One region of the Rhizobium sp. 42MFCr.1 genome, then DNA from elsewhere that is predicted to be linked to it. Evidence: predicted binding sites of a transcription regulator. Region 1 holds the regulator's gene; each other region holds the start of a gene.

Region 1 (2,274 bases):
GGCGAGATCGCCTACTTTGAAAACGATGGCAACACCACGCAGACCGCGATCGTCGGAAGGCGCAGGGATGTCGAAGTAGGCGTCCAGTCCATCCGGGGAGAGAACACTCACTCTGGCATTCGGAGTTGTCACACTCACACCGAAGGCCTCATTGGTCGTTCCCAAGCTGTGGGCGGCGGCGCGCAGGAATGGTCCAAACGCCTTGGGGTCGGGTGCCCCAAGCACGATCTCTGCGATCCCAACCACCCCATTTGCATGCACTTGCAGGGCTTTCCGGTCGGCTGGCAGCGGGTTGACACGTTGGCATGTGAAGAAAAAGAAATCTGGAGCGCGCAGGTCAACTGCAAAGGCGAGCTTAAATGCAGCCGTCACCTCCGAGCCATCGGGCATCTTCATCGGCCGCTCGAACTGCAGCATCTCGCCGCCATTGATCTTTTCGGACAGAAACCGGGCATGGTCGCGATCGGCATCCGCCGTCGCAAAGACCACGGCAGACAGCCCATCGTCTCCACATCGGAATCGAAAGGCACGGTCCCGCGCGGTGAAGACATTGCCTTTCTGCGCCGAAGCTTCATGCAGTTCGGCATTGGCGACCCCGAGAGGCTCCAGATAAGTTTCGTCGGCGAAGAATATGCAGGCATTCTCGGTCCCAAACGGGTGCCGGGCGTCGGGCGCGACGGTGAATCCCAGCTTTCCGAGACGCTCGCGCGAGAGCCTGATATTTGGAACCGGCAGCACGATGTGGTCCAGCGGATGCGCTTCGCTCATGGCAACTTCTCCGGAATTTGCGAAGATGTGCGCCGGGCAACAGGACAATGCAACCCCCTTCTACGCTTTCGGTCAAATGAGACGCAAAAACTCAGCAAGTTGCAGGCAAGTTTTACGAAAATTTAGGTACTTGCGGAACACATATGGAACATATAGTGTCTGTTCTGTCTTTGTTTCACGACTCTGGGGTTCAACTTCGATGCTGACGCGCAAGCAACAGGAGCTTCTTCTCTTCATTCACGAGCGAATGAAGGAGTCCGGTGTCCCCCCTTCTTTTGATGAAATGAAGGATGCCTTGGACCTCGCGTCGAAGTCAGGCATCCACCGGCTGATTACCGCGCTGGAGGAACGGGGCTTCATTCGCCGACTGCCGAATCGAGCCCGCGCTCTGGAAGTCATCAAACTGCCCGAGGCATATAACCCGAGCCTGCAGCCCCGCCGCGGTTTTTCGCCGAGCGTTATCGAAGGCAGCCTCGGCAAACCACAGCCAGTTGTGGCGCCGAAGCCAGCGCCGCAGGCTGACAACGGCGGTCCTGCCTCTGTACCGGTCATGGGACGGATTGCTGCCGGCGTACCGATTTCGGCAATTCAGAACAATACCCATGACATCACGGTTCCGGCGGACATGCTTGGCCCAGGCGAGCACTATGCGCTTGAGGTCAAGGGCGACTCGATGATCGAGGCCGGCATCTTTGATGGCGACACGGTAATCATCCGCAACGGCAGCACCGCCAATGCCGGCGACATCGTTGTTGCGCTTGTCGATGATGAGGAAGCGACGCTCAAGCGCTTCCGCCGGAAAGGCGCCTCCATCGCACTTGAGGCGGCAAACCCGGCTTACGAGACGCGCATTTTCGGGCCTGACCGTGTCAAGGTCCAGGGCAAGCTTGTCGGCCTCATTCGCCGCTATCATTGAAGGCAAGCGGCTCGCCGTCAAAGGTGCCGCTTCGCTAATTATACGCCCGATGGCGGATCCAAGGGCGGTCGAGCCTCGTATAGGCCGTCGTGACGACGGGGCTACCTTGATCGTCGATCCTTACCTCAGCGGCACCAAAGCGACGCAAGTTTTCGCCGGTGAACAAAAGTGCGCCCGACCGGCACCGCGTCGTGCGGAGGCGAGCGGGTGTCACGACGATATCGGCCGTATCGCAGGCAGCGCCGAAGTAAGCGGGATTTTCGACGATCGTCACGACGTAGCCGCTATCGTGCGTGGCTGTGCACCAGACGCCTTTCAGGCATACAAATCGGTTCTCAGCGCTCGTCGCAGCCTGACGTAACGCATCGCGGGCATTGCGCAATTCCACGGCAGATAACCTTTCCGATCTGCCTTGAATGTCCCGCCGCCTGATAGCGTTGACACCCTCCAACAATTGCGGTGGTTGATCTCGCTCCGCGGCGAGCGCCATTCGCCATTGGTCGAAAATGAAGTCAGGCGGATGCGGCCGGTTCGGTGCAAGGACTTGTCCTCTCACAATCGCGACGAGATTGCCGTCTTCGGCAATGACC
Region 2 (2,274 bases), on a different contig from region 1:
TCGAGGAAGGTCGACCGGATATCATTCACACCGCTCATGCTATGCCCTTCAATGCTGCCGGAAGGCAGGTCAAAACTTAAATCCAGTGGCTTTTATCGCTCGCCTTAACCACTGTCCAGCAGACAAACAAAACCGGCCGCAATCTCATTAGGAATGCGACCGGTTTGAACTCTGGGAAACCGTCAGGCAAATCAGCCGTCTGCAGCCTCGTCGCCGTCATTTGCATCAGGGCCGCCATTCTGCAGGAAGCGGTCCGCAATCAGGCCAGCATTCTGACGAAGCGCCGTCTCGATCTCGCGCAGGAGATCCGGATTGTCACGCAGGAACAGCTTCGCATTTTCGCGGCCCTGGCCAAGACGCTGGCTATTATAGGAGAACCAGGCCCCTGATTTCTCGACGATACCCGCCTTGACGCCAAGGTCGACCAGTTCGCCGGTCTTCGAAACGCCTTCACCATACATGATGTCGAATTCGACCTGCTTGAAGGGAGGCGCCATCTTGTTCTTGACGACCTTGACGCGCGTCTGGTTGCCGATGACCTCTTCCCGCTCCTTGACTGCACCGATACGACGGATGTCGAGGCGAACGGACGCATAGAATTTCAGCGCGTTGCCGCCGGTCGTCGTTTCCGGCGAACCGAACATGACACCAATCTTCATGCGGATCTGGTTGATGAAGATGACCATGGTGTTGGACTTCGAAATCGAAGCCGTCAGCTTGCGCAGCGCCTGGCTCATCAGGCGCGCCTGAAGGCCCGGCAGATTGTCGCCCATTTCGCCTTCGATTTCGGCACGCGGCGTCAGCGCAGCAACCGAGTCGACGACAAGAACGTCGACAGCGCCGGAACGCACCAGCGTATCGGTGATCTCGAGCGCCTGCTCGCCAGTATCCGGCTGCGAGATCAGGAGGTTCTGCAGATCGACACCGAGCTTGCGGGCGTAAACCGGGTCAAGCGCGTGTTCCGCATCGACGAAGGCACAGATGCCACCCTTCTTCTGCGATTCAGCTATCGTCTGCAGCGCCAGCGTCGTCTTACCCGAGCTTTCTGGTCCGTAAATCTCAATGATACGGCCCTTTGGAAGGCCGCCGATGCCGAGCGCGATATCCAACCCGAGAGAACCTGTCGAAACCGTTTCGATCTCGACGACGTTCTCGTTCGAGCCGAGCTTCATGATTGAGCCCTTGCCGAACGACCGCTCGATCTGTGAGAGTGCCGCTTCAAGTGCCTTGCTTTTGTCCACCGATTTGTCCTCTACAAGCCGCAATGTATTCTGTGACATTCGATCCACCTTTAGGTTATTGAAGCCGCTCAAGCAATGTCGCCAGCGATGGCGATTTTGTACCGCATTTGTTCTCATTGCGCAAGTTGCGCGCAAATAATTGAAACAAAAAGGTAAATTTGCCAGTGTTCTACATTTGTTTTCGTGATGGAAAGCAACGGCTTAGATATAGCGCTCTGGTCGCCAGCCGACCAGCGGCGGCAGGACGATTCGTATCTTTCGACCGTGCGGGACGATGAAATGAAGCGGAAGATTCTTGTCCTCGGCGGAGCCCACATCGACAGGCGCGGACGCATCTCAGGCGACACCGTGCCAGGCGCCAGCAATCCAGGCTCATGGTTTGAGGAGCCGGGCGGCGGCGGCTTCAATGCGGCGCGCAACCTTGCCAGGTTGGGCTTCGATGTGACGATGATTTCACCGCGTGGCGGCGATCCGATCGGCGAGATGGTCGGCGAGGCGGCCGACTTCGCTGGGGTTCATGATCGCCCCTTCATTTTCCTGGATCGGAAGACGCCGAGTTACACCGCAATCATCGAGAACGACGGAAACCTCGTGATTGCGCTTGCCGACATGGATCTCTATCGGATGTTCGTGCCGCGGCGCCTTTCGATCCGTGCCGTACGTGACGCCTTTGCCGCCACCGATTTCATTCTCATTGATGCCAACCTGCCGGCAGAGACGCTGGCATCGATCGTCGAGCGCGCAAAAGCTCTCGGCAAGCCGGTGGGCGCGATCGCCATCTCGCCCGCGAAGGCCCTCAAGCTCAAACCATGCATCGAAGGGATCGACTATCTTTTCCTCAACGAGGCCGAGGCTGCCGCATTGACCGGCGAGCGCCCAAACGATCCCGCGCACTGGCCGTCACTGCTGGGTGACATCGGTTTACGCGGTGGCGTCGTCACCCGCGGCCAACGCGAGCTGATCGCCTTCGCGGATCGCCATGTTGTTGCCCAGCAGCCGGCAAACCTCGAAGATGTCGCGGATGTCACCGGTG
Region 3 (2,274 bases), on a different contig from region 1:
GCATGGCGTTCTGGTTGATCAGCCCGACCGCCGTCAGTCTCTCGGCAAAATTCTTGTCGAGGAAATTGACGACCTCGGATCGGCCTGCGCAACTGCGCATCATCTGCGATGCTGCCGAATGCGGATGCGCGATCATCGATGTCGTCAATATGACGGCCGCTATCAGGCCGCGGATCATATTGCGTTTCATGACGCACCTCCTTTTGCCGGAAACCGGCAGAAGAGGAGACTTCCGCTGACCTGTTCTGCCGCCTGCCGGCATTCCATGGTCGACCGTCACGAAGCGAGGCGCTCGGGCGGCGCCATGATGGAATTATAGCGCAAAATTGTATCGGGCGCCAATTATCGCATGGGCGGCACGTGCAGCAGCGCCCTACCCTACTATCGCGCCGCGCGCGCGACCCAGGATGGAATCAGCTCGCTGCTGAGCTTGCGCAGCTTTTGCCCCTTCGCGAATTCCGCGAGACGCATTCCGCTTCTTGCGGCAGTGATCGCCTGCGTCTTCGAAAGGAGAAGCCCAAGCTCCAGCGGCGACGAAGCACGACCGATACGCTGCAGGAAAGGCCGCCGGTATCCACGCGACGCGGTGAACCGCGCCGGCAGCTTGTTGAGGGCCATATACTCAGCAATCTCATCGATCCACCCGGTCTGCGGTCGCGCCCCCGGTTCCACGAAAAGGAGCCAATCGCCTCGCGCCGAATGCACTATATCCTTGATATCCCATTGTGAATGAAAGCGGCAGCCGGCGGCGTCGGCCACCCTCGACGTTCCATCCCGCGAGTCGTGGTCCAGCACCACGACGTCGCTGACGAGCCCCTCCACTGCGCCTGCAACCAACACCGATAACGTCTGCGCCAGTTCCGGTTCCTGATCCTGGCATTCCAGTACAACTGTCAACATTGCCTATTCATAGAGCGCCGCACAAAACTTTGCCAGCGACACTTTCCTCATTTTGTTCTTGCATTGTTCTCTTTTTGCCGATAGGAATTTAATCATCAAAACGGATGGAAGCAAAGCTTCCGCCAGCGGAGAATCCGATGAATGAGCAGTCCCTTGCAGGGCAGGCCGCATTCGCGCCTGCCCATACGGCAGATATTGCCGATACGATGATCGTATCTGCCGGCCTGCGGATCGATGTCGACCGCCGCCGTGGGCGTGCGGCCGGGCTTAATCCGAGCGGGCGCTTTGAGCCTCTGCGCCGGGAAGCGTTCGACGATGGCTGGCAGAACCTTGAGGATCTGCCGCCGTTCAAGACCGACGTGCAGATCGAGAAGCCGCGAACGGTCATCACCCGCAACGAGTCGCCGGACATTCCCTTCGACCGCTCGATCAATCCCTATCGCGGCTGCGAGCATGGCTGCATTTACTGCTTCGCGCGGCCGACGCATGCCTATATGGGCCTTTCGGCCGGTCTGGACTTCGAAGCCAAGCTGTTTGCCAAGCCGGATGCGGCGAAACTCCTGGAGCGAGAATTGGCGAAGCCTGGTTACAAGCCGCGGGTGATCGCGATCGGCACCAACACCGATCCCTACCAGCCGATCGAAAAGGAATGGCGCATTATGCGGCAGATCCTTGAGGTGCTCGAAAAGGCGAACCATCCGGTTTCGATCGTAACCAAGTCGGCAATGATCCTGCGCGACCTCGACATTCTCTCGGCGATGGCGGAGAGGAACATTGTCCGCGTTTCACTGTCGGTGACGACGCTCGACCGAAAGCTGGCGCGGACTATGGAGCCCCGCGCCTCGACGCCGACGCGCCGGCTGGAGGCCATCCGCGCACTCTCCGACGCAGGCATCCAGACATCGGTCCTGGCTGCCCCGATGATTCCGGCGCTCAACGACCATGAGCTTGAGCGAATTCTGGATGCGGCGCACGCGGCGGGTGCCACCGAGGCGGGTTATGTCATCCTGCGTCTCCCGCTCGAGGTGTCGCCGCTGTTTCGCGACTGGCTGCTGCAGAACTATCCCGACCGCTATCGTCACGTCATGTCGCTGGTCCGCTCGATGCGCGGCGGAAAGGATTACGATGCTGAGTTCGGCAAGCGAATGAAGGGCGCCGGACCCTATGCCTGGCAGATTGCGCGCCGTTTCGAAATGGCGACGAAACGGCTGGGCATGACCCGGCGCAGCATGCGGCTGCGGGACGACCTGTTCGTTCCGCCCGATGGCAGCGGCGTCCAGCTCTCGCTGCTCTGACATTTCAGCTTCGCGGATGGTCGCCCTGCCCTTCCGCGCTGGAGTCCCCGGCCCGCCGCCCTGATCCGGGGACTTGCAG

Evidence for each region. The regulator LexA, encoded in region 1, represses DNA repair genes until DNA is damaged. The targets are predictions, from matches to a motif close to TGTTCNNNNTGTGTTCNG.
Region 2: the regulator LexA is predicted to act here: its motif matches at 1,407-1,424, upstream of recA (recombinase RecA).
Region 3: the regulator LexA is predicted to act here: its motif matches at 954-971, upstream of C934_RS0125115 (PA0069 family radical SAM protein).

Annotation. Positions count from the first base shown of each region.
Region 1 is NZ_KB897844.1:49,642-51,915, forward strand. It holds gene C934_RS0122295 (VOC family protein) at 1-768, opposite strand, end outside; gene lexA (transcriptional repressor LexA) at 968-1,684, shown strand; gene C934_RS33285 (hypothetical protein) at 1,719-2,274, opposite strand, start outside.
Region 2 is NZ_KB897818.1:203,834-206,107, reverse strand. It holds gene alaS (alanine--tRNA ligase) at 1-38, opposite strand, end outside; gene recA (recombinase RecA) at 192-1,280, opposite strand; gene C934_RS0101015 (carbohydrate kinase family protein) at 1,521-2,274, shown strand, end outside.
Region 3 is NZ_KB897853.1:5,692-7,965, reverse strand. It holds gene C934_RS0125125 (hypothetical protein) at 1-190, opposite strand, end outside; gene C934_RS0125120 (glycosyl transferase) at 382-900, opposite strand; gene C934_RS0125115 (PA0069 family radical SAM protein) at 1,038-2,195, shown strand.